DNA from 4 places in the Metabacillus sp. SLBN-84 genome. Region 4 is predicted to be linked to each of the others. Evidence: a T-box and tRNA genes for the amino acid it is inferred to sense, from the RefSeq annotation. Region 4 holds a T-box; the other regions hold tRNA genes.
The links. A T-box is a leader RNA that pairs with one kind of tRNA and senses whether it is charged. The one in region 4 lies ahead of RKD52_RS06365 (valine--tRNA ligase), so its partner is inferred to be a tRNA-Val.

Region 1 (7,579 bases), 290 kb from region 4:
GGGCGCACGGTGGATGCCTTGGCACTAGGAGCCGATGAAGGACGGGACTAACACCGATATGCTTTGGGGAGCTGTAAGTAAGCTTTGATCCAGAGATTTCCGAATGGGGAAACCCACTGTTCGTAATGGAACAGTATCTTTACCTGAATACATAGGGTACTGAAGGCAGACCCGGGGAACTGAAACATCTAAGTACCCGGAGGAAGAGAAAGCAAATGCGATTTCCCAAGTAGCGGCGAGCGAAACGGAATCAGCCCAAACCAAGAGGCTTGCCTCTTGGGGTTGTAGGACACTCTATACGGAGTTACAAAGGAACGGGGTAGATGAAGCGGCCTGGAAAGGCCTGTCATAGAAGGTAAAAACCCTGTAGTCGAAACTTCGTTCCCTCCAGAGTGGATCCTGAGTACGGCGGGACACGTGAAATCCCGTCGGAATCCGGGAGGACCATCTCCCAAGGCTAAATACTACCTAGTGACCGATAGTGAACCAGTACCGTGAGGGAAAGGTGAAAAGCACCCCGGAAGGGGAGTGAAAAGATCCTGAAACCGTGTGCTTACAAGTAGTCAGAGCCCGTTAACGGGTGATGGCGTGCCTTTTGTAGAATGAACCGGCGAGTTACGATCCCGTGCAAGGTTAAGTTGATGAGACGGAGCCGCAGCGAAAGCGAGTCTGAATAGGGCGAATTAGTACGTGGTCGTAGACCCGAAACCAGGTGATCTACCCATGTCCAGGGTGAAGTTCAGGTAACACTGAATGGAGGCCCGAACCCACGCACGTTGAAAAGTGCGGGGATGAGGTGTGGGTAGCGGAGAAATTCCAATCGAACTTGGAGATAGCTGGTTCTCTCCGAAATAGCTTTAGGGCTAGCCTCGAGTATGAGAGTCTTGGAGGTAGAGCACTGATTGGACTAGGGGCCCTCATCGGGTTACCGAATTCAGTCAAACTCCGAATGCCAAAGACTTGCTCCTCGGGAGTCAGACTGCGAGTGATAAGATCCGTAGTCAAGAGGGAAACAGCCCAGACCGCCAGCTAAGGTCCCAAAGTATACGTTAAGTGGAAAAGGATGTGGAGTTGCTTAGACAACCAGGATGTTGGCTTAGAAGCAGCCACCATTTAAAGAGTGCGTAATAGCTCACTGGTCGAGTGACTCTGCGCCGAAAATGTACCGGGGCTAAACGTATCACCGAAGCTGCGGACTGTTCTTACGAACAGTGGTAGGAGAGCGTTCTAAGGGCGTCGAAGCCAGACCGGAAGGACTGGTGGAGCGCTTAGAAGTGAGAATGCCGGTATGAGTAGCGAAAGAGGGGTGAGAATCCCCTCCACCGAATGCCTAAGGTTTCCTGAGGAAGGCTCGTCCGCTCAGGGTTAGTCGGGACCTAAGCCGAGGCCGAAAGGCGTAGGCGATGGACAACAGGTTGATATTCCTGTACCACCTCCTCACCATTTGAGCAATGGGGGGACGCAGGAGGATAGGGCAAGCGCGCTGTTGGATATGCGCGTCCAAGCAGTTAGGCCGGGAAGTAGGCAAATCCGCTTCCCATATAAGGCTGAGCTGTGATGGCGAGGGAAATTTAGTACCGAAGTTCCTGATTCCACACTGCCAAGAAAAGCCTCTAGCGAGGTGAGAGGTGCCCGTACCGCAAACCGACACAGGTAGGCGAGGAGAGAATCCTAAGGTGAGCGAGAGAACTCTCGTTAAGGAACTCGGCAAAATGACCCCGTAACTTCGGGAGAAGGGGTGCTTTTTAGGGTGAATAGCCCTGAAAAGCCGCAGTGAATAGGCCCAGGCGACTGTTTAGCAAAAACACAGGTCTCTGCGAAGCCGCAAGGCGAAGTATAGGGGCTGACGCCTGCCCGGTGCTGGAAGGTTAAGGGGAGAGGTTAGCGCAAGCGAAGCTTTGAACCGAAGCCCCAGTAAACGGCGGCCGTAACTATAACGGTCCTAAGGTAGCGAAATTCCTTGTCGGGTAAGTTCCGACCCGCACGAAAGGCGTAACGATCTGGGCACTGTCTCAACGAGAGACTCGGTGAAATTATAGTACCTGTGAAGATGCAGGTTACCCGCGACAGGACGGAAAGACCCCGTGGAGCTTTACTGCAGCCTGATATTGAATTTTGGTACAGCTTGTACAGGATAGGTAGGAGCCTTGGAAACCGGAGCGCCAGCTTCGGTGGAGGCATTGGTGGGATACTACCCTTGCTGTATTGAAATTCTAACCCGCAGCCCTTACCGGGCTGGGAGACAGTGTCAGGCGGGCAGTTTGACTGGGGCGGTCGCCTCCTAAAATGTAACGGAGGCGCCCAAAGGTTCCCTCAGAATGGTTGGAAATCATTCGCAGAGTGTAAAGGCACAAGGGAGCTTGACTGCGAGACCTACAAGTCGAGCAGGGACGAAAGTCGGGCTTAGTGATCCGGTGGTTCCGCATGGAAGGGCCATCGCTCAACGGATAAAAGCTACCCCGGGGATAACAGGCTTATCTCCCCCAAGAGTCCACATCGACGGGGAGGTTTGGCACCTCGATGTCGGCTCATCGCATCCTGGGGCTGTAGTCGGTCCCAAGGGTTGGGCTGTTCGCCCATTAAAGCGGTACGCGAGCTGGGTTCAGAACGTCGTGAGACAGTTCGGTCCCTATCCGTCGTGGGCGCAGGAAATTTGAGAGGAGCTGTCCTTAGTACGAGAGGACCGGGATGGACGCACCGCTGGTGTACCAGTTGTCTTGCCAAAGGCATCGCTGGGTAGCTATGTGCGGAAGGGATAAGTGCTGAAAGCATCTAAGCATGAAGCCCCCCTCAAGATGAGATTTCCCATCACATTTGTGAGTAAGAACCCTGAAAGATGATCAGGTTGATAGGTCTGAGGTGGAAGCGCGGTGACGTGTGGAGCTGACAGATACTAATCGTTCGAGGACTTAACCACAGTCTAATCAAGCGTAAATTGCACGTGAATCTTGTTATCAAACGTTATTCAGTTTTGAAAGAACAACTTCTTTCAAAAAAAGCTTGAAATCTTCGGATTTCATAGTATAATAATTTTTGTCACTATGTCTGGTGATGATGGCAAAGAGGTCACACCCGTTCCCATGCCGAACACGGAAGTTAAGCTCTTTAGCGCCGATGGTAGTTGGGGGTTTCCCCCTGTGAGAGTAGGACGTTGCCAGGCTGCTGACAAAAATTAAACCCGGAGGATTAGCTCAGCTGGGAGAGCATCTGCCTTACAAGCAGAGGGTCGGCGGTTCGAGCCCGTCATCCTCCACCATATGATTTCTGGACATGCTTTTTATAAATGCCGGTGTAGCTCAATTGGTAGAGCAACTGACTTGTAATCAGTAGGTTGGGGGTTCAAGTCCTCTCGCCGGCACCACCAGATTTATTATATTTGTGCCATTAGCTCAGTCGGTAGAGCATCTGACTTTTAATCAGAGGGTCGAAGGTTCGAGTCCTTCATGGCACACCATTTTTCCTTAATATGCGGGTGTGGCGGAATTGGCAGACGCGCTAGACTTAGGATCTAGTGTCTTTGACGTGGGGGTTCGAGTCCCTTCACCCGCATGATATTGCGGAAGTAGTTCAGTGGTAGAACACCACCTTGCCAAGGTGGGGGTCGCGGGTTCGAATCCCGTCTTCCGCTCTTTGAATAAGCCGGGGTGGCGGAACTGGCAGACGCACAGGACTTAAAATCCTGCGGTAGGTGACTACCGTACCGGTTCGATTCCGGTCCTCGGCACCACACACATTTTTATACGCGCCCGTAGCTCAATTGGATAGAGCGTTTGACTACGGATCAAAAGGTTATGGGTTCGACTCCTATCGGGCGCGCCATATTACGGGAAGTAGCTCAGCTTGGTAGAGCACTTGGTTTGGGACCAAGGGGTCGCAGGTTCGAATCCTGTCTTCCCGACCATTGGATTTTTAGGGGCCTTAGCTCAGCTGGGAGAGCGCCTGCCTTGCACGCAGGAGGTCAGCGGTTCGATCCCGCTAGGCTCCACCATTTTAATAGAAGTAATTGACTTTGTTCCTGGGGCGGTGTAGCTCAGCTGGCTAGAGCGTACGGTTCATACCCGTGAGGTCGTGGGTTCGACTCCCTCCGCCGCTACCAAAAAAGGACCTTTAGCTCAGTTGGTTAGAGCAGACGGCTCATAACCGTCCGGTCGTAGGTTCGAGTCCTACAAGGTCCACCATTCTATTTTCATACGGAGGTATACCCAAGTCCGGCTGAAGGGATCGGTCTTGAAAACCGACAGGGGGGTCAAACCCCGCGGGGGTTCGAATCCCTCTACCTCCTCCATTTCTTTTATCTTCAGCAAGCAGTGTAACGATCTAGCAGTTTCCTGAGATCAGGTCGGTCCTGCTCTAAATGAGCATCGGAAAAAAGCATTATTTATTATTATCGCGGGGTGGAGCAGTCTGGTAGCTCGTCGGGCTCATAACCCGAAGGTCGCAGGTTCAAATCCTGTCCCCGCAACCAAATGGTCCCGTGGTGTAGCGGTTAACATGCCTGCCTGTCACGCAGGAGATCGCCGGTTCGATCCCGGTCGGGACCGCCATTTTTATAAAGGCTTGGTAGCTCAGTCGGTAGAGCAAAGGACTGAAAATCCTTGTGTCGGCGGTTCGATTCCGTCCCAAGCCACCATTTGCTTTTGCAAATCTTGCAGCTTTAAAATTTTACAGATAGTGGCGGTTGTGGCGAAGTGGTTAACGCACCAGATTGTGGCTCTGGCATTCGTGGGTTCGATTCCCATCAGTCGCCCCATTTTATCTTTATTTACTGCGGGTGTAGTTTAATGGTAAAACCTCAGCCTTCCAAGCTGATGTCGTGGGTTCGATTCCCATCACCCGCTCCAATAATGGGCCTATAGCTCAGCTGGTTAGAGCGCACGCCTGATAAGCGTGAGGTCGATGGTTCGAGTCCATTTAGGCCCACCATTCCTATTATAGGAGCATATATGATTTTCCGCAGTAGCTCAGTGGTAGAGCTATCGGCTGTTAACCGATCGGTCGTAGGTTCGAGTCCTACCTGCGGAGCCATTTATTCTGGGGAAGTACTCAAGTGGCTGAAGAGGCGCCCCTGCTAAGGGTGTAGGTCGCGTAAGCGGCGCGAGGGTTCAAATCCCTCCTTCTCCGCCAGAAGGCATGCTCCGGCCCGTTGGTCAAGCGGTTAAGACACCGCCCTTTCACGGCGGTAACACGGGTTCGAATCCCGTACGGGTCATCATTTGAAAAGCGCTGCACATTGTGCAGCGCTTTTTTTGTCGTTAAAAAAGAAAATAAAAAGCAGGTATGAAAAACGGCATAGAACGTATTTATCCTAAATCATGCGTCCGTGAATCATGATCTCGAAATTAACTCCCGCAAAGCAGCTTAGACCGTCTCCAAGGAACGAATGAAACCTTCTCCCCGTTAAAATAAGACTTCAAAAAATCTTTTTTTTCCTTAAAATATGTTTTCAACAAATAATATATATTTCTGTTATTCAAAAAGGTTTGAATGTTTTCCATTAGAGGTATAAGTAATGGTAATAAAGAAACCGTGATTAAAAGGTCGTGAAAATTTCGACAAATATAAGAGGATTTGTCGAAATAACTGTTTTCGTGATATAGCATACGGAATTTGCTGAGATTGTATTTTTTGGTTAATATGCCCGGATTTTCTCATCGAATATGTTTCTATTTAGTAAATAAGACTGATGTTCATTTCACCAACACTCTATCCTTCCTTCCTTTCTTTATTCGACATCATTTTAAAAGAATAATGTTTTGAAAAATGAATGACTGTTCATGACATATCGTGTCAATAAGTAGAAGCGCTTACAAAAAAGGTAATTCTTCCTTCTGATTGAAATAAGAATTAAGATTACTTTATAGAAAGGGTGATGGGAATGAATCTTGCTACGCCAACTGATTTTGAGGTGCATCTTTTCCATGAAGGAAATTTGTTCAGAGCTCATGAATTGTTTGGTGCCCGCAGCAGCGTGCGAAACGGTGTAAGCGGAACAGTATTCACAGTTTGGGCTCCTCATGCGCTTGAGGTGCGGGTTGCAGGTGATTTTAATCACTGGGACGGCACAGGACACAAGCTTGAGAAGCTGAATGAACAGGGAATCTGGTCTGCTTTTATTGCCGGCATCGAAGAGGGTGATCTCTATAAATATGAGATTATCACAAAAAAGCAGGAAAAGATCCTGAAGGCTGATCCATTTGCCTTTTATTCTGAGCTGAAGCCAAATACAGCTTCTGTTGTTTACAATCTTGGAGGGTATAATTGGAATGATAAAAACTGGCAGAGAAAAAAGCGCCAGAAGGAAATTTATCAGCGCCCTATGTACATTTATGAACTTAATATCTGCTCTTGGAAAAAGAAAGAAGACGGCAGCCTTTATACATATTTAGAGCTTGCGGATGTCTTGATTCCGTATGTTCTTGAGCATGGGTTTACACATATCGAACTTTTGCCGATCATTGAGCACCCATATGACCGTTCATGGGGATATCAGGGCACAGGCTATTATTCGGCTACAAGCCGTTACGGCACCCCGCACGACTTGATGACATTTATAGATCTTTGCCACCAGAATAACCTGGGAGTCATTATGGACTGGGTTCCAGGCCATTTCTGCAAAGATGCACACGGACTTTATTTCTTTGACGGGGAACCGGTTTTTGAATATGAGAAATTTGAAGACAGGGAGAATATTGTCTGGGGTACGGCGAACTTTGATCTTGGAAAACCGGAAGTGCAGAGTTTTCTGATTTCAAATGCTCTCTTCTGGCTTGAAATGTTCCACATCGACGGTTTCAGGGTTGATGCTGTTGCAAATATGATTTACTGGCAGAATACGGATGAACCTCACGAGAATGCGTTCGCTGTTCAGTTTTTAAGAAAACTGAATGAGAAAGTGTTTGAGTACGATCCTTCCGTACTGATGATTGCCGAAGATTCTACGGATTTTCCTCTTGTTACATCTCCTGTCTCTGATGGAGGACTGGGATTTAATTATAAATGGAATATGGGCTGGATGAACGATATCCTCAAATACATGGAAGCCCCTCCTGAACAGCGGAAAGATCTTCATCACAAAGTTTCTTTTTCCCTGATTTACGCTTTCACAGAGAATTTTATCCTTCCGCTTTCACATGATGAAGTGGTCCATGGAAAACGTTCACTGCTGAATAAAATGCCGGGTGACTACTGGCAGAAGTTTGCACAGTACAGACTTTTGCTCGGCTATATGCTTGCACATCCAGGCAAAAAGCTGCTTTTTATGGGCGGAGAATTTGCCCAGTTTGACGAATGGAAAGACCTTGAGGAGCTTGACTGGGTGCTTGATGACTTTGACATGCATCAAAAATCCAGAGTATATGTGAAAGAACTGCTTGCCCTGTATAAACGGCAGCGTCCGCTTTATGAGCTTGACCATTCGCAGGAAGGCTTTGAATGGATTGACGTCAATAATTCGGACCAGAGTATTTTTTCTTTTATCCGTAAAGGGATTAAGCCGAACGAACAGCTTGTTGTCGTTTGTAACTTCACTCCTGAAACGTACCATGACTATAAAGTCGGAGTGCCGATTGACACCAGATAT
Region 2 (7,579 bases), on a different contig from region 4:
CGATGCGTAGCCGACCTGAGAGGGTGATCGGCCACACTGGGACTGAGACACGGCCCAGACTCCTACGGGAGGCAGCAGTAGGGAATCTTCCGCAATGGACGAAAGTCTGACGGAGCAACGCCGCGTGAGTGATGAAGGTTTTCGGATCGTAAAACTCTGTTGTCAGGGAAGAACAAGTGCCGGAGTAACTGCCGGTGCCTTGACGGTACCTGACCAGAAAGCCACGGCTAACTACGTGCCAGCAGCCGCGGTAATACGTAGGTGGCAAGCGTTGTCCGGAATTATTGGGCGTAAAGCGCGCGCAGGCGGTTTCTTAAGTCTGATGTGAAAGCCCCCGGCTCAACCGGGGAGGGTCATTGGAAACTGGGAAACTTGAGTGCAGAAGAGGAGAGTGGAATTCCACGTGTAGCGGTGAAATGCGTAGAGATGTGGAGGAACACCAGTGGCGAAGGCGACTCTCTGGTCTGTAACTGACGCTGAGGCGCGAAAGCGTGGGGAGCGAACAGGATTAGATACCCTGGTAGTCCACGCCGTAAACGATGAGTGCTAAGTGTTAGAGGGTTTCCGCCCTTTAGTGCTGCAGCTAACGCATTAAGCACTCCGCCTGGGGAGTACGGTCGCAAGACTGAAACTCAAAGGAATTGACGGGGGCCCGCACAAGCGGTGGAGCATGTGGTTTAATTCGAAGCAACGCGAAGAACCTTACCAGGTCTTGACATCCTTTGCCACTTCTAGAGATAGAAGGTTCCCCTTCGGGGGACAAAGTGACAGGTGGTGCATGGTTGTCGTCAGCTCGTGTCGTGAGATGTTGGGTTAAGTCCCGCAACGAGCGCAACCCTTGATCTTAGTTGCCAGCATTCAGTTGGGCACTCTAAGGTGACTGCCGGTGACAAACCGGAGGAAGGTGGGGATGACGTCAAATCATCATGCCCCTTATGACCTGGGCTACACACGTGCTACAATGGATGGTACAAAGGGCTGCGAGACCGCGAGGTTTAGCCAATCCCATAAAACCATTCTCAGTTCGGATTGCAGGCTGCAACTCGCCTGCATGAAGCTGGAATCGCTAGTAATCGCGGATCAGCATGCCGCGGTGAATACGTTCCCGGGCCTTGTACACACCGCCCGTCACACCACGAGAGTTTGCAACACCCGAAGTCGGTGGGGTAACCGCAAGGAGCCAGCCGCCTAAGGTGGGGTAGATGATTGGGGTGAAGTCGTAACAAGGTAGCCGTATCGGAAGGTGCGGCTGGATCACCTCCTTTCTAAGGATATGAGGTCGCTTTTGGTTTTTGTTTAGTTTTGAGAGATCATTCTCTCTATATGAAAGAAGGCAAATCATTATGATCTGCCGGTTGTTCTTTGAAAACTGGATAACGTAATTGATAACAAGTAATTCACTGAGATTTACGCTTACCATAGTGATTTTCTTAGACTTTACAGTCTAAACAAACGATTGACCAATTTTGGTTAAGTTATGAAGGGCGCACGGTGGATGCCTTGGCACTAGGAGCCGATGAAGGACGGGACTAACACCGATATGCTTTGGGGAGCTGTAAGTAAGCTTTGATCCAGAGATTTCCGAATGGGGAAACCCACTGTTCGTAATGGAACAGTATCTTTACCTGAATACATAGGGTACTGAAGGCAGACCCGGGGAACTGAAACATCTAAGTACCCGGAGGAAGAGAAAGCAAATGCGATTTCCCAAGTAGCGGCGAGCGAAACGGAATCAGCCCAAACCAAGAGGCTTGCCTCTTGGGGTTGTAGGACACTCTATACGGAGTTACAAAGGAACGGGGTAGATGAAGCGGCCTGGAAAGGCCTGTCATAGAAGGTAAAAACCCTGTAGTCGAAACTTCGTTCCCTCCAGAGTGGATCCTGAGTACGGCGGGACACGTGAAATCCCGTCGGAATCCGGGAGGACCATCTCCCAAGGCTAAATACTACCTAGTGACCGATAGTGAACCAGTACCGTGAGGGAAAGGTGAAAAGCACCCCGGAAGGGGAGTGAAAAGATCCTGAAACCGTGTGCTTACAAGTAGTCAGAGCCCATTAACGGGTGATGGCGTGCCTTTTGTAGAATGAACCGGCGAGTTACGATCCCGTGCAAGGTTAAGTTGATGAGACGGAGCCGCAGCGAAAGCGAGTCTGAATAGGGCGAATTAGTACGTGGTCGTAGACCCGAAACCAGGTGATCTACCCATGTCCAGGGTGAAGTTCAGGTAACACTGAATGGAGGCCCGAACCCACGCACGTTGAAAAGTGCGGGGATGAGGTGTGGGTAGCGGAGAAATTCCAATCGAACTTGGAGATAGCTGGTTCTCTCCGAAATAGCTTTAGGGCTAGCCTCGAGTATGAGAGTCTTGGAGGTAGAGCACTGATTGGACTAGGGGCCCTCATCGGGTTACCGAATTCAGTCAAACTCCGAATGCCAAAGACTTGCTCCTCGGGAGTCAGACTGCGAGTGATAAGATCCGTAGTCAAGAGGGAAACAGCCCAGACCGCCAGCTAAGGTCCCAAAGTATACGTTAAGTGGAAAAGGATGTGGAGTTGCTTAGACAACCAGGATGTTGGCTTAGAAGCAGCCACCATTTAAAGAGTGCGTAATAGCTCACTGGTCGAGTGACTCTGCGCCGAAAATGTACCGGGGCTAAACGTATCACCGAAGCTGCGGACTGTTCTTACGAACAGTGGTAGGAGAGCGTTCTAAGGGCGTCGAAGCCAGACCGGAAGGACTGGTGGAGCGCTTAGAAGTGAGAATGCCGGTATGAGTAGCGAAAGAGGGGTGAGAATCCCCTCCACCGAATGCCTAAGGTTTCCTGAGGAAGGCTCGTCCGCTCAGGGTTAGTCGGGACCTAAGCCGAGGCCGAAAGGCGTAGGCGATGGACAACAGGTTGATATTCCTGTACCACCTCCTCACCATTTGAGCAATGGGGGGACGCAGGAGGATAGGGCAAGCGCGCTGTTGGATATGCGCGTCCAAGCAGTTAGGCCGGGAAGTAGGCAAATCCGCTTCCCATATAAGGCTGAGCTGTGATGGCGAGGGAAATTTAGTACCGAAGTTCCTGATTCCACACTGCCAAGAAAAGCCTCTAGCGAGGTGAGAGGTGCCCGTACCGCAAACCGACACAGGTAGGCGAGGAGAGAATCCTAAGGTGAGCGAGAGAACTCTCGTTAAGGAACTCGGCAAAATGACCCCGTAACTTCGGGAGAAGGGGTGCTTTTTAGGGTGAATAGCCCTGAAAAGCCGCAGTGAATAGGCCCAGGCGACTGTTTAGCAAAAACACAGGTCTCTGCGAAGCCGCAAGGCGAAGTATAGGGGCTGACGCCTGCCCGGTGCTGGAAGGTTAAGGGGAGAGGTTAGCGCAAGCGAAGCTTTGAACCGAAGCCCCAGTAAACGGCGGCCGTAACTATAACGGTCCTAAGGTAGCGAAATTCCTTGTCGGGTAAGTTCCGACCCGCACGAAAGGCGTAACGATCTGGGCACTGTCTCAACGAGAGACTCGGTGAAATTATAGTACCTGTGAAGATGCAGGTTACCCGCGACAGGACGGAAAGACCCCGTGGAGCTTTACTGCAGCCTGATATTGAATTTTGGTACAGCTTGTACAGGATAGGTAGGAGCCTTGGAAACCGGAGCGCCAGCTTCGGTGGAGGCATTGGTGGGATACTACCCTTGCTGTATTGAAATTCTAACCCGCAGCCCTTACCGGGCTGGGAGACAGTGTCAGGCGGGCAGTTTGACTGGGGCGGTCGCCTCCTAAAATGTAACGGAGGCGCCCAAAGGTTCCCTCAGAATGGTTGGAAATCATTCGCAGAGTGTAAAGGCACAAGGGAGCTTGACTGCGAGACCTACAAGTCGAGCAGGGACGAAAGTCGGGCTTAGTGATCCGGTGGTTCCGCATGGAAGGGCCATCGCTCAACGGATAAAAGCTACCCCGGGGATAACAGGCTTATCTCCCCCAAGAGTCCACATCGACGGGGAGGTTTGGCACCTCGATGTCGGCTCATCGCATCCTGGGGCTGTAGTCGGTCCCAAGGGTTGGGCTGTTCGCCCATTAAAGCGGTACGCGAGCTGGGTTCAGAACGTCGTGAGACAGTTCGGTCCCTATCCGTCGTGGGCGCAGGAAATTTGAGAGGAGCTGTCCTTAGTACGAGAGGACCGGGATGGACGCACCGCTGGTGTACCAGTTGTCTTGCCAAAGGCATCGCTGGGTAGCTATGTGCGGAAGGGATAAGTGCTGAAAGCATCTAAGCATGAAGCCCCCCTCAAGATGAGATTTCCCATCACATTTGTGAGTAAGAACCCTGAAAGATGATCAGGTTGATAGGTCTGAGGTGGAAGCGCGGTGACGTGTGGAGCTGACAGATACTAATCGTTCGAGGACTTAACCATAGTCTAACTAAGCGTAAGTTGCACGTGAATCTTGTTATCAAACGTTATTCAGTTTTGAAAGAATAACTTCTTTCAAAAAAAGCTTGAAATCTTCGGATTTCATAGTATAATAATTTTTGTCACTATGTCTGGTGATGATGGCAAAGAGGTCACACCCGTTCCCATGCCGAACACGGAAGTTAAGCTCTTTAGCGCCGATGGTAGTTGGGGGTTTCCCCCTGTGAGAGTAGGACGTTGCCAGGCTTGTGAACAAATCATACTATTATATTATTCCGCAGTAGCTCAGTGGTAGAGCTATCGGCTGTTAACCGATCGGTCGTAGGTTCGAGTCCTACCTGCGGAGCCATGCTTCCATAGCTCAGTCGGTAGAGCACTTCCATGGTAAGGAAGAGGTCATCGGTTCAAGCCCGGTTGGGAGCTTACACTACAATTTCAACTGGCCCGTTGGTCAAGCGGTTAAGACACCGCCCTTTCACGGCGGTAACACGGGTTCGAATCCCGTACGGGTCACCATTGTTTTTTTATGTGAAATACTAAACATTCTTTTCTTCTGGAGGATTAGCTCAGCTGGGAGAGCATCTGCCTTACAAGCAGAGGGTCGGCGGTTCGAGCCCGTCATCCTCCACCATAAGAATTTAATACCTTTACTTTAATGCCGGTGTAGCTCAATTGGTAGAGCAACTGACTTGTAATCAGTAGGTTGGGGGTTCAAGTCCTCTCGCCGGCACCACTGAAATGTGGAGGGGTAGCGAAGTGGCTAAACGCGGCGGACTGTAAATCCGCTCCCTCCGGGTTCGGCGGTTCGAATCCGTCCCCCTCCACCATTTTATTTAAACAAGCGGAAAGTGAATAGAATGTGTCTGGACTGTAAATAATAAGGTTAGTTTACATAAACCTTTTTACGGTCAATTCCAATTTTAAAAAATACATACTTTCATTGGGCTATAGCCAAGCGGTAAGGCAACGGACTTTGACTCCGTCATGCGCTGGTTCGAATCCAGCTAGCCCAGCCATTTTTTTGAACTGTGTGTCTGCGCAGGATTAAAAGAGTGTTTTCATATTGTGCCATTAGCTCAGTCGGTAGAGCATCTGACTTTTAATCAGAGGGTCGAAGGTTCGAGTCCTTCATGGCACACCATTTTTCCTTAATATGCGGGTGTGGCGGAATTGGCAGACGCGCTAGACTTAGGATCTAGTGTCTTTGACGTGGGGGTTCGAGTCCCTTCACCCGCATGATGTTGCGGAAGTAGTTCAGTGGTAGAACACCACCTTGCCAAGGTGGGGGTCGCGGGTTCGAATCCCGTCTTCCGCTCCATATTCGGGGCCTTAGCTCAGCTGGGAGAGCGCCTGCCTTGCACGCAGGAGGTCAGCGGTTCGATCCCGCTAGGCTCCATCTTTAAACCTAAGACTATATAGTCTTAGGTTTTTTTGTTTTCCAGAAATGCTGATTGAAGGATAGAGTGCTGCAAACTGGACAGATGCGTTTATGGGCATTCTTTTTAACAGAAAACTCTGTATATATATACACGATTTTGTCGAGTTGAGTCATCTCCCCTTTTGAACGTACAATAGAGGCACAGGCTTCTACTAAGGGGGATGATTGTAATGAAAGAAAGAATATCAATTATTGGAGTACCAATGGATCTTGGACAAATGCGCCGCGGTGTCGATATGGGTCCAAGTGCGATTCGATATGCCGGTGTTGTTGAGAGATTGGAAGGGCTCAGCTATGAGATTGAAGATAAAGGCGATATTGAGATTGGACGTGCGAACAGAGAAGAAGAAGCAGCCAATAATCTAAGAAATTTGAAAGCGGTGTCAGAAGCCAGTGTGAAGCTTTCAGAACAGGTGGATGAAGCAATCAAATCGGGTGCCTTTCCTCTTGTTTTCGGCGGAGACCACAGCATTGCGATCGGAACGCTTGCAGGGGTTTCGAAGCACTATGAGAATCTCGGAGTCATCTGGTACGATGCCCATGGCGATTTAAATACCGGAGAAACGTCACCATCAGGCAATATTCATGGGATGCCTCTTGCTGTCAGCATCGGAATCGGAGATGAGACACTTACGAGAATTGGAGGCTATACTCCTAAAGTGAAGCCCGAGAACATTGTAATCATTGGTGCGAGATCTCTTGATCAGGGTGAAAAAGAGCTGATTAAGGAAAAAGGGATTAAAGTATATACCATGCATGAAATTGACCGTCTGGGCATGACAAAGGTGATGGAGGAAACCATCGAGTATTTGAAGGAGCGTACAGATGGAGTTCATCTTTCATTGGACCTTGACGGGCTTGACCCTCATGATGCACCGGGTGTCGGAACACCTGTTATTGGCGGCATCAGCTACAGGGAAAGTCATCTTGCTATGGAAATGCTTGCAGAATCAGAGATTATCACCTCAGCAGAGTTTGTTGAAGTAAATCCGATTCTGGATGAAAAAAATAAAACCGCAACAGTAGCTGTTGCTTTAATGGGCTCTTTATTCGGAGAAAAGCTCAAATAATAATGGGGACAAAAGGCATAGCCGATTGAGGCTATGCCTTTCCATTTTCGTGGGAATCTTTTAAGATAGATTTAAGATAAACCTCCTCAAAAGCCATCTACAGGACACCTAAAATTTGTTAAACTATTTTTATGTGAAAAAAAATGAAACCTTTTATTCGGCTTATACGTAATAAGGGGAATCCGCGATTTGTGCGGAGGTAAGGGGTATCATGGAGACGATCGTAAAAAACAGGATTAAACAAGTGAAAAAAGGCGACCAGAATGCATTTGCCGAAATAGTAGATCTGTATAAGGACAAGATTTATCAGCTTTGCTACCGCATGCTTGGGAATTCTCATGAGGCTGAGGATATTGCTCAGGAAGCGTTTATACGGGCATACGTCAATATTCACAGCTACGATATGGATAAAAAGTTTTCAACATGGCTATACCGCATAGCAACCAACCTGACAATTGACCGGATCAGAAAGAAAAAACCCGATTACTATCTGGATGCAGAGGTGGCCGGAACAGAAGGTCTCACCATGTATTCCCAGGTTGCAGCAGATGTTGCGCTGCCTGAGGATCAGGTTGCGACAATGGAACTTCAGCAAATGATTCAGAAAGAAATTTTAAAGCTCCCTGATAAATATCGGTCGGTCATCGTATTAAAGTATATAGATGAGCTTTCTTT
Region 3 (7,579 bases), 2.4 Mb from region 4:
ACGTTAAGTGGAAAAGGATGTGGAGTTGCTTAGACAACCAGGATGTTGGCTTAGAAGCAGCCACCATTTAAAGAGTGCGTAATAGCTCACTGGTCGAGTGACTCTGCGCCGAAAATGTACCGGGGCTAAACGTATCACCGAAGCTGCGGACTGTTCTTACGAACAGTGGTAGGAGAGCGTTCTAAGGGCGTCGAAGCCAGACCGGAAGGACTGGTGGAGCGCTTAGAAGTGAGAATGCCGGTATGAGTAGCGAAAGAGGGGTGAGAATCCCCTCCACCGAATGCCTAAGGTTTCCTGAGGAAGGCTCGTCCGCTCAGGGTTAGTCGGGACCTAAGCCGAGGCCGAAAGGCGTAGGCGATGGACAACAGGTTGATATTCCTGTACCACCTCCTCACCATTTGAGCAATGGGGGGACGCAGGAGGATAGGGCAAGCGCGCTGCTGGATATGCGCGTCCAAGCAGTTAGGCCGGGAAGTAGGCAAATCCGCTTCCCATATAAGGCTGAGCTGTGATGGCGAGGGAAATTTAGTACCGAAGTTCCTGATTCCACACTGCCAAGAAAAGCCTCTAGCGAGGTGAGAGGTGCCCGTACCGCAAACCGACACAGGTAGGCGAGGAGAGAATCCTAAGGTGAGCGAGAGAACTCTCGTTAAGGAACTCGGCAAAATGACCCCGTAACTTCGGGAGAAGGGGTGCTTTTTAGGGTGAATAGCCCTGAAAAGCCGCAGTGAATAGGCCCAGGCGACTGTTTAGCAAAAACACAGGTCTCTGCGAAGCCGCAAGGCGAAGTATAGGGGCTGACGCCTGCCCGGTGCTGGAAGGTTAAGGGGAGAGGTTAGCGCAAGCGAAGCTTTGAACCGAAGCCCCAGTAAACGGCGGCCGTAACTATAACGGTCCTAAGGTAGCGAAATTCCTTGTCGGGTAAGTTCCGACCCGCACGAAAGGCGTAACGATCTGGGCACTGTCTCAACGAGAGACTCGGTGAAATTATAGTACCTGTGAAGATGCAGGTTACCCGCGACAGGACGGAAAGACCCCGTGGAGCTTTACTGCAGCCTGATATTGAATTTTGGTACAGCTTGTACAGGATAGGTAGGAGCCTTGGAAACCGGAGCGCCAGCTTCGGTGGAGGCATTGGTGGGATACTACCCTTGCTGTATTGAAATTCTAACCCGCAGCCCTTACCGGGCTGGGAGACAGTGTCAGGCGGGCAGTTTGACTGGGGCGGTCGCCTCCTAAAATGTAACGGAGGCGCCCAAAGGTTCCCTCAGAATGGTTGGAAATCATTCGCAGAGTGTAAAGGCACAAGGGAGCTTGACTGCGAGACCTACAAGTCGAGCAGGGACGAAAGTCGGGCTTAGTGATCCGGTGGTTCCGCATGGAAGGGCCATCGCTCAACGGATAAAAGCTACCCCGGGGATAACAGGCTTATCTCCCCCAAGAGTCCACATCGACGGGGAGGTTTGGCACCTCGATGTCGGCTCATCGCATCCTGGGGCTGTAGTCGGTCCCAAGGGTTGGGCTGTTCGCCCATTAAAGCGGTACGCGAGCTGGGTTCAGAACGTCGTGAGACAGTTCGGTCCCTATCCGTCGTGGGCGCAGGAAATTTGAGAGGAGCTGTCCTTAGTACGAGAGGACCGGGATGGACGCACCGCTGGTGTACCAGTTGTCTTGCCAAAGGCATCGCTGGGTAGCTATGTGCGGAAGGGATAAGTGCTGAAAGCATCTAAGCATGAAGCCCCCCTCAAGATGAGATTTCCCATCACATTTGTGAGTAAGAACCCTGAAAGATGATCAGGTTGATAGGTCTGAGGTGGAAGCGCGGTGACGTGTGGAGCTGACAGATACTAATCGTTCGAGGACTTAACCACAGTCTAACTAAGCGTGAATTGCACGTGAATCTTGTTATCAAACGTTATTCAGTTTTGAAAGAATAACTTCTTTCAAAAAAAGCTTGAAATCTTCGGATTTCATAGTATAATAATTTTTGTCACTATGTCTGGTGATGATGGCAAAGAGGTCACACCCGTTCCCATGCCGAACACGGAAGTTAAGCTCTTTAGCGCCGATGGTAGTTGGGGGTTTCCCCCTGTGAGAGTAGGACGTTGCCAGGCTGGTGAAAATTATTATTCCGCAGTAGCTCAGTGGTAGAGCTATCGGCTGTTAACCGATCGGTCGTAGGTTCGAGTCCTACCTGCGGAGCCATTTTGGAGAGCTGTCCGAGTGGCCGAAGGAGCACGATTGGAAATCGTGTAGGCGGTAACCCGTCTCAAGGGTTCGAATCCCTTGCTCTCCGCCACAACTTTATGGCCCGTTGGTCAAGCGGTTAAGACACCGCCCTTTCACGGCGGTAACACGGGTTCGAATCCCGTACGGGTCACCAACATATTTTCGCTGCGGAGGATTAGCTCAGCTGGGAGAGCATCTGCCTTACAAGCAGAGGGTCGGCGGTTCGAGCCCGTCATCCTCCACCATGAAAATTTAAAGCAGCAGCGTAACGGTCAAGCAGGTTTAACACCAACTTATCGGGACGAAAAAGATTACCTTATTATTATCGCGGGGTGGAGCAGTCTGGTAGCTCGTCGGGCTCATAACCCGAAGGTCGCAGGTTCAAATCCTGTCCCCGCAACCAAATGGTCCCGTGGTGTAGCGGTTAACATGCCTGCCTGTCACGCAGGAGATCGCCGGTTCGATCCCGGTCGGGACCGCCATTTTTATAAAGGCTTGGTAGCTCAGTCGGTAGAGCAAAGGACTGAAAATCCTTGTGTCGGCGGTTCGATTCCGTCCCAAGCCACCATTTACACTTATATGCCGGTGTAGCTCAATTGGTAGAGCAACTGACTTGTAATCAGTAGGTTGGGGGTTCAAGTCCTCTTGCCGGCACCACTGAAATGTGGAGGGGTAGCGAAGTGGCTAAACGCGGCGGACTGTAAATCCGCTCCCTCAGGGTTCGGCGGTTCGAATCCGTCCCCCTCCACCATTTTTAAAAAAGAATACAGGGGTATAGTTTAAAGGTAGAACAGAGGTCTCCAAAACCTCCGGTGTGGGTTCGAGTCCTACTACCCCTGCCAATTTAATTAATCTTATATAGTATAATGGCGGCTGTGGCGAAGTGGTTAACGCACCAGATTGTGGCTCTGGCATTCGTGGGTTCGATTCCCATCAGTCGCCCCTTTTTACTTAATAGGGTTTTTATTTTTGTTTTGGGCTATAGCCAAGCGGTAAGGCAACGGACTTTGACTCCGTCATGCGCTGGTTCGAATCCAGCTAGCCCAGCCATTTTCACTTTAACAGTCATCTTTGTGCACCAGCTGCATAAGATACAATTACAGCGAGTGCGGAAGTAGTTCAGTGGTAGAACACCACCTTGCCAAGGTGGGGGTCGCGGGTTCGAATCCCGTCTTCCGCTCCAGAATCTTAAGGCGGCATAGCCAAGTGGTAAGGCAGAGGTCTGCAAAACCTTTATCCCCGGTTCAAATCCGGGTGTCGCCTCCAATTTTTATGAACTCACCCTTAGCCGGGGTGGCGGAACTGGCAGACGCACAGGACTTAAAATCCTGCGGTAGGTGACTACCGTACCGGTTCGATTCCGGTCCTCGGCATCAACCAGTATCCAGTTCGAAAAATGATCAATTTGCCGGTGTGGCGGAATTGGCAGACGCGCACGACTCAAAATCGTGTTCCTCTGGAGTGTCGGTTCGACCCCGACCACCGGTATCTAAAAAACATTGAATTTAAAGGCTTTCTAACTATATGTTAGGAAGTCTTTTTTTGTTATTTTAAAAGGGTTAAATTTTCTAATTTGCACGAGAAAGTTCGTGTGAAATTGCTAGGAAAAGTAACGTATTAACAATTTCGAATATAAATTAGGTGCTTAATTTCCCCAAGTTGTCGTTTACAATAGAATATATATTTTAAATGAAAGTATAGTCTTGAGTAATCCAATTAATGGTAGACTAAGGTTAGAATTAAGTTCGTATGAGGGGGATTTATTTGATTAAAAAGATTATTAAAATCAGAGGTGTTGGAAGATATAGCAATTTTAGTGCCAGTGATATGAAAATAAACTCTTTCTTTGAAAAGTTAAACGTTATCTATGCTAATAATGGAAGTGGCAAAACCACTCTAACAGCTATCTTAAAGTCCTTAGAAACAGGTAAACCCAAAGTTATAACTAGTAGAAAAACAATTGGTTTTAATGAAGATCAGGAAGTTAAATTACTATCAGAAGTAGAGCATGTATTCAAAAAAAATAAATGGAATAGAAGAATGCCTACCATTGAAATTTTTGATACTTTTTTTATTAATAATAATATATATTCAGGTTTTGAAACCTCTATATCGCACAAAAAAAACTTGCACCAATTTGTAATTGGAGAATCGGGAGTTCAATTAGCAGAAGAAATAAAAGTAATAAAAAATGATATTACAAAACACAAGGAACAGTTACAGAGTTTAGAATTAAAAATAGTTAAGCATATAAAGATTCATACCATTAAAGAATTTTTAAAATTAAAACCAGATATTCATATTGATAAGAAAATAGATATAAAAAAGAAAGAACTCGAAATCTCGATGAAACAAAAAGATATACAAGCAATTAATAAGTTTGGGTTAGTTCCTGAATTGAATTTTCCTTTTGATATTACAAATATTAAATATGTTCTGGAGAAAAATCTGATTAATATTGACCAAGAATATATAGAAACTGTGAAGAGTCATATTAAAAAACTCCAAAATAAAGGGATAGAAAATCCTGAAAAATGGATTGGAGAAGGATTTGAATCAATAAATCTAGATAATGAAAAAAGTTGTCCTTTTTGTACTCAGAGTATAGAAAATTCAGGTCAGTTACTTATATCTTATGAGCAATTCTTTAACGATGAATACAATCGTTTGAAAGCTTCATGTGAAAAGCTTTCAAACGAATTAAAGGAATATAACCTCTCACTTGAAATAGAAAGAATTAAATCATTTTATTCAAGAAACAAAGCACTAGTTGAGTTTTGGAACCCTCTTTTAAAAAGTAATGTTGCTACTACAATAGATTTTGAGACGAAAATTGAGGATTTATATAATGTTGTTTTAGAAGATGTAAATGAAAAACTTAAAAATCCTATATGCCGCGTAAATACGGAGAATCTAGAATCTTTAAAAGAAGAACTAGATAAAATAAACTATTTTATTGAATTTATTAACAATCAGTTTAATCTAAGCAATATCGATATCGATATGCTAAAGAAACAAACTGCAGATTTAAATACTATTGAAAATGAGTTAGACCGTTTAACAGAATGCCAAAAAAGATACAAAGAACCTGTCCTCACTTACTGTAATAACTATTTAGAAAAGGAAAAAAAATTAAAGCTATATAATAAAGAAAATAAGGAAAAACAACAGCAATTAAACAATTACACGAAACAAACCTTTGAACTTTACGGTAGAAAGATTAATGAGTATTTAAGATTATTCTCTACAAAATTTGAAATCAAGGATCTTAAAAGTGTAATCGTTGGACGGAGTAAAGATCCATCTGTTAATTATGTACTAACATTAAATGGTAAAGAAATTTCATTTGAAGAAACTTCTGAAAAAATACATGCCTCAAAAGCATTAAGTGATGGAGATAGAAGCACTCTTGCTTTGGCCTTTTTCTTAGCTAAACTAGAACTTGATGAAAATATACATGAAAAAATAATAATATTTGATGATCCTTTGTCTAGTTTTGATAGAACTAGGAGAAACAAAACTATAAATATACTTATTAATCAAAGCGAAAAAGCGAAGCAAACCTTTATATTAAGTCATAATGATTCTTTTGTATTTAAGTTATATGAAAAGGCAAGTCCAAAAATGTTAACGATTACCTATGATGGAAAGCTTGATGATCTGGATCATGAGGATATGGATGACTTTATGGAACATCAATATTTTAAAAGATTACGGATATTAGAATCATTTTGTAAAGATGGTACTTTAAGACATAGTGTTGATGAACTTAGAGGTTCAGTGAGAATTGTACTTGAGGATAGTATTAAGTTTAGATATAGGAAGTATTTGAAAGGTGTTTACGTTGATAGCAACGGGAAGAAAATAGGACCATTAAGTAATAAAGAAGGTTTAGGAAGCATGATAAACTTACTAAATGCTTCTGAATGTAATTTCAAAGTTGATAAACATATCGTCATTTCAGAACTTAGAGAGTTAAATGATTTTTCCATACCGCCTCATCATGGGAGTATTGAATCAGCTCATCGAGAAGAAAGTTTATCAATAGATGAATTGCATACTTATCTGAATCAAACTTTAACACTAATCTATGAAAAACTTTAATGAAAGCTTTTTGGAAGTCATAAGAAAGTACATCATAGAAATCAATTTTGTTGATAATATAGGCTAAAGCGTGACAAAATAATTTCTACATCAGCAAATGTTGGCTTTGAAAAAAAGCTATCTTTACGGTAGATAAATTAAGGAGGATAGATTCCTCTAAGAATTTACCGTTATAATCGTTTGAACTAATTATGAAGAAAGTTATCTATAAGCAAATTTAATCTTCGTTTCTCCTATAAAAGTAGTATCACTACCATATGAAATTTTAATAACGTGGGTCGAAGGCGCTAAAATGGGATTAAAATTGAATCATCTATACTTAGCAGAGGACGGGCGAAATGCTCGTCTTTTCTATTTCTTTGAGAATGCTGATCATTCGAATAAAATCTTTCCTCAATAGGAATAAAACATAACCCAAGTACCCACCGCCCACCTCCCTGCATATAATGCTTTCATATGCGCTGAAAGGGTGGAGAAGAATGTATTATTATCCGAATTACTGGTATCCAAATCCTTATTATCCTCAAGTTCATGCACCGATGAACAGCTATTACAGAGAACCGGCCTATTGGAATTATCCAGGCAGCTACCCCTCTGAAATGAGTGAGTACAGACTCCCATTAAAGGATTATGGGCCAGAGCCGTTTGTAATTAATATTAATGAAGCAACGCTGCAGAACAATACTTTCCGGACGGCGTTATGGACCGGAACTCACCTGCAACTTACGCTCATGAGCATTAATCCAGGGGAAGATATTGGTCTTGAGATGCATCCTGATGTTGATCAGTTCCTGCGGGTTGAAGAGGGACAGGGGATTGTTCAGATGGGCAAGAGCAAGGACCAATTGCCTTTCGTGAGAAACGTCTATGATGATTCAGCGATCTTCATACCTGCTGGAACATGGCACAATGTCACCAATACTGGAAAGTCTCCGCTGAAACTTTATTCAATCTATGCTCCTCCAAACCATCCGTTTGGTACGGTTCATGAAACGAAAGCGGCTGCGGAGGCTGCTGAAGAAGGCTACGGTAAAAATGGCGGGAAAACGGTGATTGATGGCAAGACTCCGGACGAATGGGTAAAGCACACGGAATTTTTGGTGAAGGAAGGGCTTGAGGATGTGCAAAGAGGGATCAATGCACTTCACATTCTTCAGGAATTTATTTTGATGGGCGTGCTTGTAGGGAAAGGATACACTCCTGAGAAAGCATATGAAACAGTGGAAGAGTGGGAGCGTACGGGAGA
Region 4 (7,579 bases):
GAATGCCCACATAAAACAATGCCTCAAATCCAAGGTCAAGGTACAGAATGTAGAGCAAAATGCCCACCGGCAAAAACATGAGCGTTGTGAGAATTTCCCACAGAAAATCCCTCGAGAAAAATTTTTCTTTCATCTTATAGAAATACCCTCTGATCACATGCTGGAGAAAGAAGTGATTAACAAGGCAAATGGTAAATGAATAGGCAATCACTTTGAGAATAAACGGAAAGGTGAGAGCCTCCCGTTCATGTGTACCGCCAATCGCGTAATAAACGGCTGCCCCTGCTGCTGATACGATCAGAAACATCAGGGAGTTCGTCGGAAACCGGTAAATTTCCCGTTTTCCAACTCTGAGCTTCAGCAGAAGCACAGTGAGCGCTGCCTGCATAAGAATCATTTCAACAAAAGGACCGAAGAGCAGAAAGACGGATATGGAAACACCCTGAGCAAAAAAAACGGGCGTTTCATTGACGATGATCGGGAAAACCGAAACAATGCACATGAAAACCAGAAAAGCGGCAATCGTCCATTCATTTCCTGAAATTTTTACCGGCCAGAGAGTGTACGCTGCAAATAGTGATGAAGGAAATACGATGGCCCAGACGGCCCACAAAATGGACTTCAGCTTTTTTTCCATGGATTGTCCCCCTCTCCCGCCATGCTGTTTTTTATATTTTAACAAAAATTCAGATTTTTGTCATTTATTTCGGGACTATCAGCCTAATTTTTATGTTATATTTTTCGACAATAAGGCCTAACCTCAGAAATAAAGTAGAGAGAACCTGTTATTAAAAAGATGTCTCCCCCTTCGCCCGCTGCAATCATTTCATCAATTGCCCCTTTCCAGTCTTCATGGAACGATTTTACCGGATGCGTGCACGCTTCATACAGCTCTGATGCTCCAGCGGCTCTCGGAAAATCAAAGGTTGTGAAATGCATGCTGTCCGCAATAGCGGATAGAGTTGAAATCATCGGGCTGTATTCCTTGTCTTTCAGGGCTGAAAAAAGAACATGAATCCGTTTGCCGGCATAGTGTCTTCTCATTACTGCCGCAAGACTTTCAGCTCCCTCTTTATTGTGTGCGCCGTCAAGGATGACGGCAGGAAACTCGGAAACCTGTTCAAACCTTCCGCTCCAATTAGTTTGATGAAGGCCTTTTCGAATGTGCTCATCCCCGGCAGCAAGCAAGCCGTGGACCCGTAAATAATCCAGAGCCATAACAGCAAGCGCGGCATTTTGCACCTGATGTTCTCCCCTCATGGAGATCTCTAGCCCCTCGAATGAATGATACGGTGTTTTCATATCGAACCTTTCCCCGCCCCTTAGCGGCTCGTGTTTCAGAACAGGAAAAGCATCGTGGAAAAGATCAGCATTTTTTTCTGCCGCTCTCTTTTTTATGACATTAAGGGCGCGCTCATCCGTTACTGCTGTAAGCATTGGTACACCCGGCTTAATGATTCCCGCTTTTTCACCGGCAATTTCCTCTATGGTGTTCCCCAGAATATGCATGTGATCATAGCCGATGCTTGTAATCATAGTCAGGACCGGCTCTGAAATATTCGTTGAATCAAATGTGCCTCCAAGCCCTGTTTCAAGCAGCAGCACATCTGTCTTTTCATGGTTGCCGAAATAATAGAAAGCCATGGCGGTGATGATTTCGAACTCGGTCGGCCCTCCAAGCTCTGTTCGCTCAAGCTCGTCTGACAGCGGTTTTATCGTATTTGCCAAAAACAGCATCTCTGCATCGGGAATAGGAATTCCGTTCATGCTGATCCGCTCGTTGAAGGTTTCAAGGAACGGGGATGTAAAGGTGCCGGTTTTATAGCCTGCTTCTGTAAGCACGTTTCTCATGTAGGCAATGGTCGACCCTTTTCCGTTTGTGCCTGCCACATGGACGGTTTTCACTTTTTTATGAGGATCACCGAGTCTGTTCATCATCCATTCCATCCGCTTCAGGCCGGGTTTGATGCCGAATCTGAGACGGGAATGTATCCACCCGACAGCCTCTTCGTACGTTTGAAACATATCATCTGCCCCTTCTTTTTATATACATGAAAACTCGGGCATGATCATAAATCACACCCGAGTCTTTGCAGGTCAGCCTTTCAGTTCTCCGATTCGAGAGAGAACGGCCTCTCTTTTTTCTGTATAGTCTTTTTCTTTCGCGCGTTCTTCTTCTATAACCTTCTCAGGCGCTTTTTTAACGAAGCCTTCATTGCTCAGCTTTTTCTGAACACGTTCAACTTCCTTATTTAATTTTTCAAGCTCTTTCTCAAGACGTGCAATTTCTTCATCGAGGTTGATCAGGCCTTCAAGAGGGAAGATCAGCTCCGCTCCTGTTACAACAGATGTCATCGCTTTGTCGCCTGTTTCAGCATCCGTGCCAATTGAAAGACTGGACGTGTTGCAGAAACGCTCGATGTATGCGCGGTTCTGCTGGAGCTGATTTTGGATGTCAGCTGACTTTGCTTTAATCATCATTGGAATTTGCTTGCTCATCGGCGTGTTCACTTCAGCTCTTACATTTCGAACCGAACGGATTACTTCAACTAGAAGCTTCATATCTGCGGCTGCTGCTTCATCAGTCAGTGACGGATCGGCAACCGGCCATTTGGCGATTGTAATGGATTCTCCTTCATGCGGAAGGTTCTGCCAAATTTCCTCGGTAATAAACGGCATGAACGGATGAAGAAGTCTCATCGTGTTATCAAGTACATATGCAAGGATTGAACGTGTTGTCTTTTTCGCCGCTTCGTCGTCGCCATAAAGCGGAAGCTTCGCCATTTCAATGTACCAGTCACAGAAATCATCCCAGATAAAGTTGTACAGATGGCGGCCGATTTCACCGAATTCGTATTTATCGGCTAGCTTTGTCACGTGCTCGATCGTTTCATTGAGGCGTGTCAGAATCCACTTGTCAGCAACTGACTTTTCACCGGTCAGATCGATTTCATCGAATTTCAGGCCGTCCATGTTCATCAGCGCAAAGCGTGAAGCGTTCCAGATCTTATTGGCAAAGTTCCATGTTGCTTCTACTTTTTCGTAGCTGAAACGCAGATCCTGGCCAGGCGAGCTTCCTGTTGAAAGGAAGTAGCGAAGAGAATCCGCTCCGTACTTATCGATCACATCCATCGGATCAACGCCGTTTCCAAGCGATTTACTCATTTTGCGTCCCTGCTCATCGCGGACAAGTCCGTGGATCAGCACATCTTTAAATGGACGCTTGCCGGTAAATTCAAGACCCTGGAAAATCATGCGGGAAACCCAGAAGAAAATGATGTCATAGCCTGTTACAAGCACATCTGTCGGATAGTAGCGCTGGTAGTCAACGGAATCCTCATCCGGCCAGCCCATTGTCGAAAACGGCCACAGTGCCGAACTGAACCACGTATCAAGTACGTCTGTATCCTGCTCCCAGTTGTCAAGGTCTGCAGGCGGTGCGTGATCAACATGCACCTCGCCAGTTTCTTTATGATACCAGGCAGGAATGCGGTGTCCCCACCAAAGCTGTCTTGAAATACACCAGTCGCGGATATTTTCCATCCAGCGCATATACGTGTTCTCAAAACGGTTTGGAACAAAGTTGACTTTGTCTTCTTTGTCCTGAAGCTCAATCGCTGCATCTGCAAGAGGCTGCATCTTAACGAACCACTGCGTAGAAAGGTACGGTTCAACAACCGCTCCGCTCCGCTCGCTGTGCCCGACTGAATGCATGTGCTCTTCAATTTTGAACAGAACATCCATTTCCTGAAGATCCTTCACGATCTGCTTTCTGCACTCAAAACGGTCAAGGCCGCTGTAGATTCCTGCTTTTGCATTCATCGTTCCGTCCTCATTCATCACAAGAACACGTTCAAGGCTGTGGCGGTTTCCAATTTCAAAGTCATTAGGATCATGCGCTGGCGTGATTTTTACAGCCCCTGAACCAAATTCCATATCCACATAGTCATCTCCGACAATCGGAATTTCGCGGCCTACGATTGGAAGAACAACGGTTTTGCCGATCAAATGCTTGTAGCGCTCATCTTCCGGGTGAACAGCAACCGCTGTATCGCCAAGCATCGTTTCAGGACGTGTAGTCGCAACTTCAATTGCACCTGAACCGTCTGACAGCGGGTAGCGCATGTGGTAAAAAGCGCCCTGAACATCTTTATAGATTACTTCTATATCAGAAAGAGCTGTTTTTGTCTGCGGATCCCAGTTGATAATATATTCGCCGCGGTAGATGAGTCCTTTTTTATAAAGAGAGACAAATACCTCATTAACCGCTTTTGAAAGTCCTTCATCAAGCGTAAACCGCTCTCTTGAATAATCAAGGCCAAGGCCAAGCTTTGACCACTGCGCGCGGATATGGGATGCGTATTCTTCTTTCCATTTCCAAGTTTCCTCAACAAATTTTTCGCGGCCAAGGTCATAGCGCGATTTGCCTTCCTCGCGCAGCTTTCCTTCCACTTTAGCCTGAGTGGCGATTCCGGCATGGTCCATTCCCGGAAGCCAGAGAACGTCATAGCCCTGCATGCGTTTCATGCGCGTCACGATATCCTGAAGCGTCGTGTCCCAGGCATGGCCAAGATGAAGCTTTCCAGTTACGTTCGGCGGAGGGATCACAACCGTGTACGGCTGCTTTTCCTGATCGTTTGAAGCTTCAAAAAACTTTCCCTTCAGCCAGTAGTCGTAGCGATCGCGCTCAATTGCCTGCGGATCATATTTTGTAGAGAGTGTCTGCTCCTTGTTCTCCATGTTTCTTCCTCCTTAAAATCTTCAAATCAGTTCATTTCCGCATTTTTCGGAAAATAAAAAACTCCCCTCGTCCGGTAAAAGGACGAAAGGAGTTGATTTCGCGGTGCCACCTTTTTTCACAGGCAAAAAAGAACCTGTGCTCTCAAATGGGATAACGGCGTTCATGCCGATTCTCTCTACTTCATGGTTCAAGAGAATTACTCCAGGGCGACCTTCAAGCACGCTTGTTTAAGAAATCTCTCAGCAGGCGATTTCTCTCTCTGAAAACAGCTTTCCGCTTTACTCTTCCCTATCACGGTATGTGTTCGATTATGAAAATATTATATATGTTGTATTGTATACAATCCAATCAATTCACGTCAATCATCTTCTCCATTTTTCAATGCCTTTATTCCCGAAAAGGCACAAAACTGGGTAAATGCACATATTCTTTATACAAGAAGGATTCAGTGAGGAGAGTTTTAGGATGCGCAGAAAAATAAATGATTATAACCTGTCGCCTTATGTAAAGCAGTTCAAACTTATTGCCGGTCAGTTCATCGTGCCGATTACCCTCTTTCAGACCGTCCGGACCCTGATTTTCCCGTCGCCCGTCGACCTTGTCCTGCTGGCGCTGCTGATTTTGCTTGGTGTGGCTTTGTATATGGAGTGGATTTAAAAAACCCAATCACAGATTGGGTTTTGTTTATGTCGACTGCTCTGCGGCCAGTTTTTTGTTTTCTTCGATCTGCGTCACTTTCATGACGAAGTACTCGATGTTTTTAAAGGTCCAGTAAGATTTGATCAGGTCCTGATTTTTCTGAAGCTGCGATGCGCTTCTGCCGTTCAGGTTCATGTGCTTTTTCACTTGTTTGTAGACAAAATCGGGATAGGCAAGATAGCAGATGAACAGCTGCATTTCCTCTTCTCTGTATGGGAACGTCTGCTGATAGGTGTAAAACCAGTCGGCACAGTTGTCATCTGCAAACGGGTACGTATGGAACGTCCTGTGATAAAAAAGAAGCGCATCATCAATGGGCGATGAATACCTGGCATGTTCAAAATTGGTGAAATACCCCGTTCCCTGTTCATCATACAAGTAATGATGAATGGACGCTCTGCCGTGGATCATGACTTGCCGCACATCCTCTTTTTCCTTCATCATCTCGTACCATTCATCAAGTTTTTTGCGGGCAAATTCTGTCGCACGTGCGGTTTCAAAGTAATAGGTGACGGCCTGCAGTTCAAACGGGGAGAGATACCACTTCTTCTCGCATTCCTCCACGTATTTTTCATACAGGGCTTTGTTGTCATCCCATTGCTTGGCAAGGGTATCGTAATGAATTTTCAGTGCATTCTGATTCAGCTTTTCCTCAGCAGCCGTTCTCTGATGAAGCGCTGCAAGTTCCCTGAACATATTTTTATGCCGCTCATCCCGCTCTTCTTCTGTTTCATTCGTGAGCCAGGGCATAATGTAATACCAGTTCTCTCCGTCTGAGGTAAAAAACTGCCGGTGCCTGTTTCTGAAGATGGGCACATACCCTGAATACCCTTTCTGATGAGCACCGTGAAGCGTTTCGATGAATTGGCCATTCCGGTTCGATGACATCTTTTTTAATGCGTAGGAGGCGCCTGAACTGGCATAGACCTTCGTCAGTTTATCTGTAACAGACTCCGCATATTCCGCTTTCAGCTCATACTCTTTTAAAACCTCCGCAAGTTTATCCATATTTTCTCTCATCATTTTTTGTCTCACTTCCTTTTAACCAGGTCTCATGTAAAGAGACTTACAAAAAAAACAGCTGAGGAACTCTCCTCCCCAAGCTGCTTTCTTTTCTTAATGAGTATTTGCATAAACAGGAATGTAGAGTGTCTGGCCTTCATGCACATCTGCGCTTGAATTCAGCTGATTGACTCTGTGCAGCTGCTGAACCGTAATCCTGTATCGGTCGCAAATGCTGTCAATTGTGTCACCCTGCTGGACAAGGCAGATCTTAAGCTTTGTAAACTCCTCTTCTTCATCTCGTTCAAAAAGCTTCGTTAAGTAGAGGGAGTTTTCCGTATGCTTTGGTTCATCCTGCTTTCTTGCTTCTTCTTCTTTTCTTGCTTTCGGACTTTGCTTTTGAGGCGCCTTATACGTTTCCTCATACTGCGGCCTGCTTGCAAAATAAGAAATGTCCGGTGCAGCGGCTTCTTCCTCTGCCGCCTCTTTTTTCACTTCTACATGAAACGGTTCATAAAGATCCGCATGATTCTGGCTGCCTGTATGCGCAAAAGCATCATACTCTTCTACTTGCGTTTCCTCTTCATACAGTGCCTGAGGTGAGCGGAACAGCGGCTGGAGCTCCGGTTCCTGCTCCTGCTCAAACACATATGCCTGCTCAAGTTCCTGTTCTTCTTCAGCTTCTTCAGCCTCAACAGCCGCATCCCCGCTTGCAATTCCGCTGATTTCAAGGTCAGCTACAAGCCTCAGGTTTCTGCTTTCTGACAGATCATAATCAAAAGATTCAATCGTTACATAAACTTCTTCCAAGTTTCCAATGCGGTTCCTCGGAATCGTGATATCTACAGGAAAACCGTGAACAAGCTGCGATATACCGTCTTCTCTCGTTTCTACATTGCTGATAAAACGGAGATTGGCATATTCAAATTCCTCTTCGCTATAATCCTCATCTATTTTGTACTCACCCGTAAGCTTAAGCGCACCCCGAATCGAGATGTACTGGTCAAACTCCTGGATGGTGATGTCTGGATCTAATGAGATGGATAACAGCTCACCCACTTCCTGTCCCTTTTGAAACCAAACGGATTCCTCAACAGAGAACCGCAATGATGATTGTTGATCCTGTGACAACTTGAA

Region 1: it has a tRNA-Val gene. The T-box ahead of RKD52_RS06365 (valine--tRNA ligase) is inferred to sense a tRNA for this amino acid. The anticodon was not compared.
Region 2: it has a tRNA-Val gene. The T-box ahead of RKD52_RS06365 (valine--tRNA ligase) is inferred to sense a tRNA for this amino acid. The anticodon was not compared.
Region 3: it has a tRNA-Val gene. The T-box ahead of RKD52_RS06365 (valine--tRNA ligase) is inferred to sense a tRNA for this amino acid. The anticodon was not compared.

The regions. Positions count from the first base shown of each region.
Region 1 is NZ_JBRJIP010000001.1:1,006,247-1,013,825, forward strand. Features, by position in the region: rRNA gene RKD52_RS04865 (23S ribosomal RNA) at 1-2,917, shown strand, start outside; rRNA gene rrf (5S ribosomal RNA) at 3,045-3,160, shown strand; tRNA gene RKD52_RS04875 (tRNA-Val) at 3,181-3,256, shown strand; tRNA gene RKD52_RS04880 (tRNA-Thr) at 3,286-3,361, shown strand; tRNA gene RKD52_RS04885 (tRNA-Lys) at 3,379-3,454, shown strand; tRNA gene RKD52_RS04890 (tRNA-Leu) at 3,469-3,549, shown strand; tRNA gene RKD52_RS04895 (tRNA-Gly) at 3,557-3,628, shown strand; tRNA gene RKD52_RS04900 (tRNA-Leu) at 3,639-3,727, shown strand; tRNA gene RKD52_RS04905 (tRNA-Arg) at 3,743-3,819, shown strand; tRNA gene RKD52_RS04910 (tRNA-Pro) at 3,825-3,901, shown strand; tRNA gene RKD52_RS04915 (tRNA-Ala) at 3,913-3,988, shown strand; tRNA gene RKD52_RS04920 (tRNA-Met) at 4,020-4,096, shown strand; tRNA gene RKD52_RS04925 (tRNA-Ile) at 4,102-4,178, shown strand; tRNA gene RKD52_RS04930 (tRNA-Ser) at 4,193-4,285, shown strand; tRNA gene RKD52_RS04935 (tRNA-Met) at 4,389-4,465, shown strand; tRNA gene RKD52_RS04940 (tRNA-Asp) at 4,469-4,544, shown strand; tRNA gene RKD52_RS04945 (tRNA-Phe) at 4,555-4,630, shown strand; tRNA gene RKD52_RS04950 (tRNA-His) at 4,675-4,750, shown strand; tRNA gene RKD52_RS04955 (tRNA-Gly) at 4,768-4,841, shown strand; tRNA gene RKD52_RS04960 (tRNA-Ile) at 4,847-4,923, shown strand; tRNA gene RKD52_RS04965 (tRNA-Asn) at 4,951-5,025, shown strand; tRNA gene RKD52_RS04970 (tRNA-Ser) at 5,034-5,124, shown strand; tRNA gene RKD52_RS04975 (tRNA-Glu) at 5,138-5,209, shown strand; gene glgB (1,4-alpha-glucan branching enzyme) at 5,876-7,579, shown strand, end outside.
Region 2 is NZ_JBRJIP010000004.1:153-7,731, forward strand. Features, by position in the region: partial or broken rRNA gene RKD52_RS20670 (16S ribosomal RNA) at 1-1,265, shown strand, start outside; rRNA gene RKD52_RS20675 (23S ribosomal RNA) at 1,469-4,399, shown strand; rRNA gene rrf (5S ribosomal RNA) at 4,527-4,642, shown strand; tRNA gene RKD52_RS20685 (tRNA-Asn) at 4,671-4,745, shown strand; tRNA gene RKD52_RS20690 (tRNA-Thr) at 4,747-4,819, shown strand; tRNA gene RKD52_RS20695 (tRNA-Glu) at 4,838-4,912, shown strand; tRNA gene RKD52_RS20700 (tRNA-Val) at 4,952-5,027, shown strand; tRNA gene RKD52_RS20705 (tRNA-Thr) at 5,054-5,129, shown strand; tRNA gene RKD52_RS20710 (tRNA-Tyr) at 5,139-5,223, shown strand; tRNA gene RKD52_RS20715 (tRNA-Gln) at 5,338-5,412, shown strand; tRNA gene RKD52_RS20720 (tRNA-Lys) at 5,462-5,537, shown strand; tRNA gene RKD52_RS20725 (tRNA-Leu) at 5,552-5,632, shown strand; tRNA gene RKD52_RS20730 (tRNA-Gly) at 5,640-5,714, shown strand; tRNA gene RKD52_RS20735 (tRNA-Ala) at 5,720-5,792, shown strand; gene rocF (arginase) at 6,005-6,904, shown strand; gene sigW (RNA polymerase sigma factor SigW) at 7,116-7,579, shown strand, end outside.
Region 3 is NZ_JBRJIP010000001.1:3,662,053-3,669,631, reverse strand. Features, by position in the region: rRNA gene RKD52_RS18560 (23S ribosomal RNA) at 1-1,871, shown strand, start outside; rRNA gene rrf (5S ribosomal RNA) at 1,999-2,114, shown strand; tRNA gene RKD52_RS18550 (tRNA-Asn) at 2,131-2,205, shown strand; tRNA gene RKD52_RS18545 (tRNA-Ser) at 2,210-2,299, shown strand; tRNA gene RKD52_RS18540 (tRNA-Glu) at 2,309-2,383, shown strand; tRNA gene RKD52_RS18535 (tRNA-Val) at 2,399-2,474, shown strand; tRNA gene RKD52_RS18530 (tRNA-Met) at 2,556-2,632, shown strand; tRNA gene RKD52_RS18525 (tRNA-Asp) at 2,636-2,711, shown strand; tRNA gene RKD52_RS18520 (tRNA-Phe) at 2,722-2,797, shown strand; tRNA gene RKD52_RS18515 (tRNA-Thr) at 2,811-2,886, shown strand; tRNA gene RKD52_RS18510 (tRNA-Tyr) at 2,896-2,980, shown strand; tRNA gene RKD52_RS18505 (tRNA-Trp) at 2,998-3,071, shown strand; tRNA gene RKD52_RS18500 (tRNA-His) at 3,099-3,171, shown strand; tRNA gene RKD52_RS18495 (tRNA-Gln) at 3,205-3,279, shown strand; tRNA gene RKD52_RS18490 (tRNA-Gly) at 3,338-3,412, shown strand; tRNA gene RKD52_RS18485 (tRNA-Cys) at 3,422-3,495, shown strand; tRNA gene RKD52_RS18480 (tRNA-Leu) at 3,517-3,602, shown strand; tRNA gene RKD52_RS18475 (tRNA-Leu) at 3,637-3,717, shown strand; gene RKD52_RS18470 (AAA family ATPase) at 3,994-6,333, shown strand; gene RKD52_RS18465 (cupin domain-containing protein) at 6,813-7,579, shown strand, end outside.
Region 4 is NZ_JBRJIP010000001.1:1,294,369-1,301,947, reverse strand. Features, by position in the region: gene RKD52_RS06375 (sensor domain-containing diguanylate cyclase) at 1-637, opposite strand, end outside; gene RKD52_RS06370 (bifunctional folylpolyglutamate synthase/dihydrofolate synthase) at 733-2,025, opposite strand; gene RKD52_RS06365 (valine--tRNA ligase) at 2,098-4,740, opposite strand; T-box leader at 4,816-5,045, opposite strand; gene RKD52_RS06360 (hypothetical protein) at 5,207-5,398, shown strand; gene ysxE (spore coat protein YsxE) at 5,426-6,463, opposite strand; gene spoVID (stage VI sporulation protein D) at 6,557-7,573, opposite strand.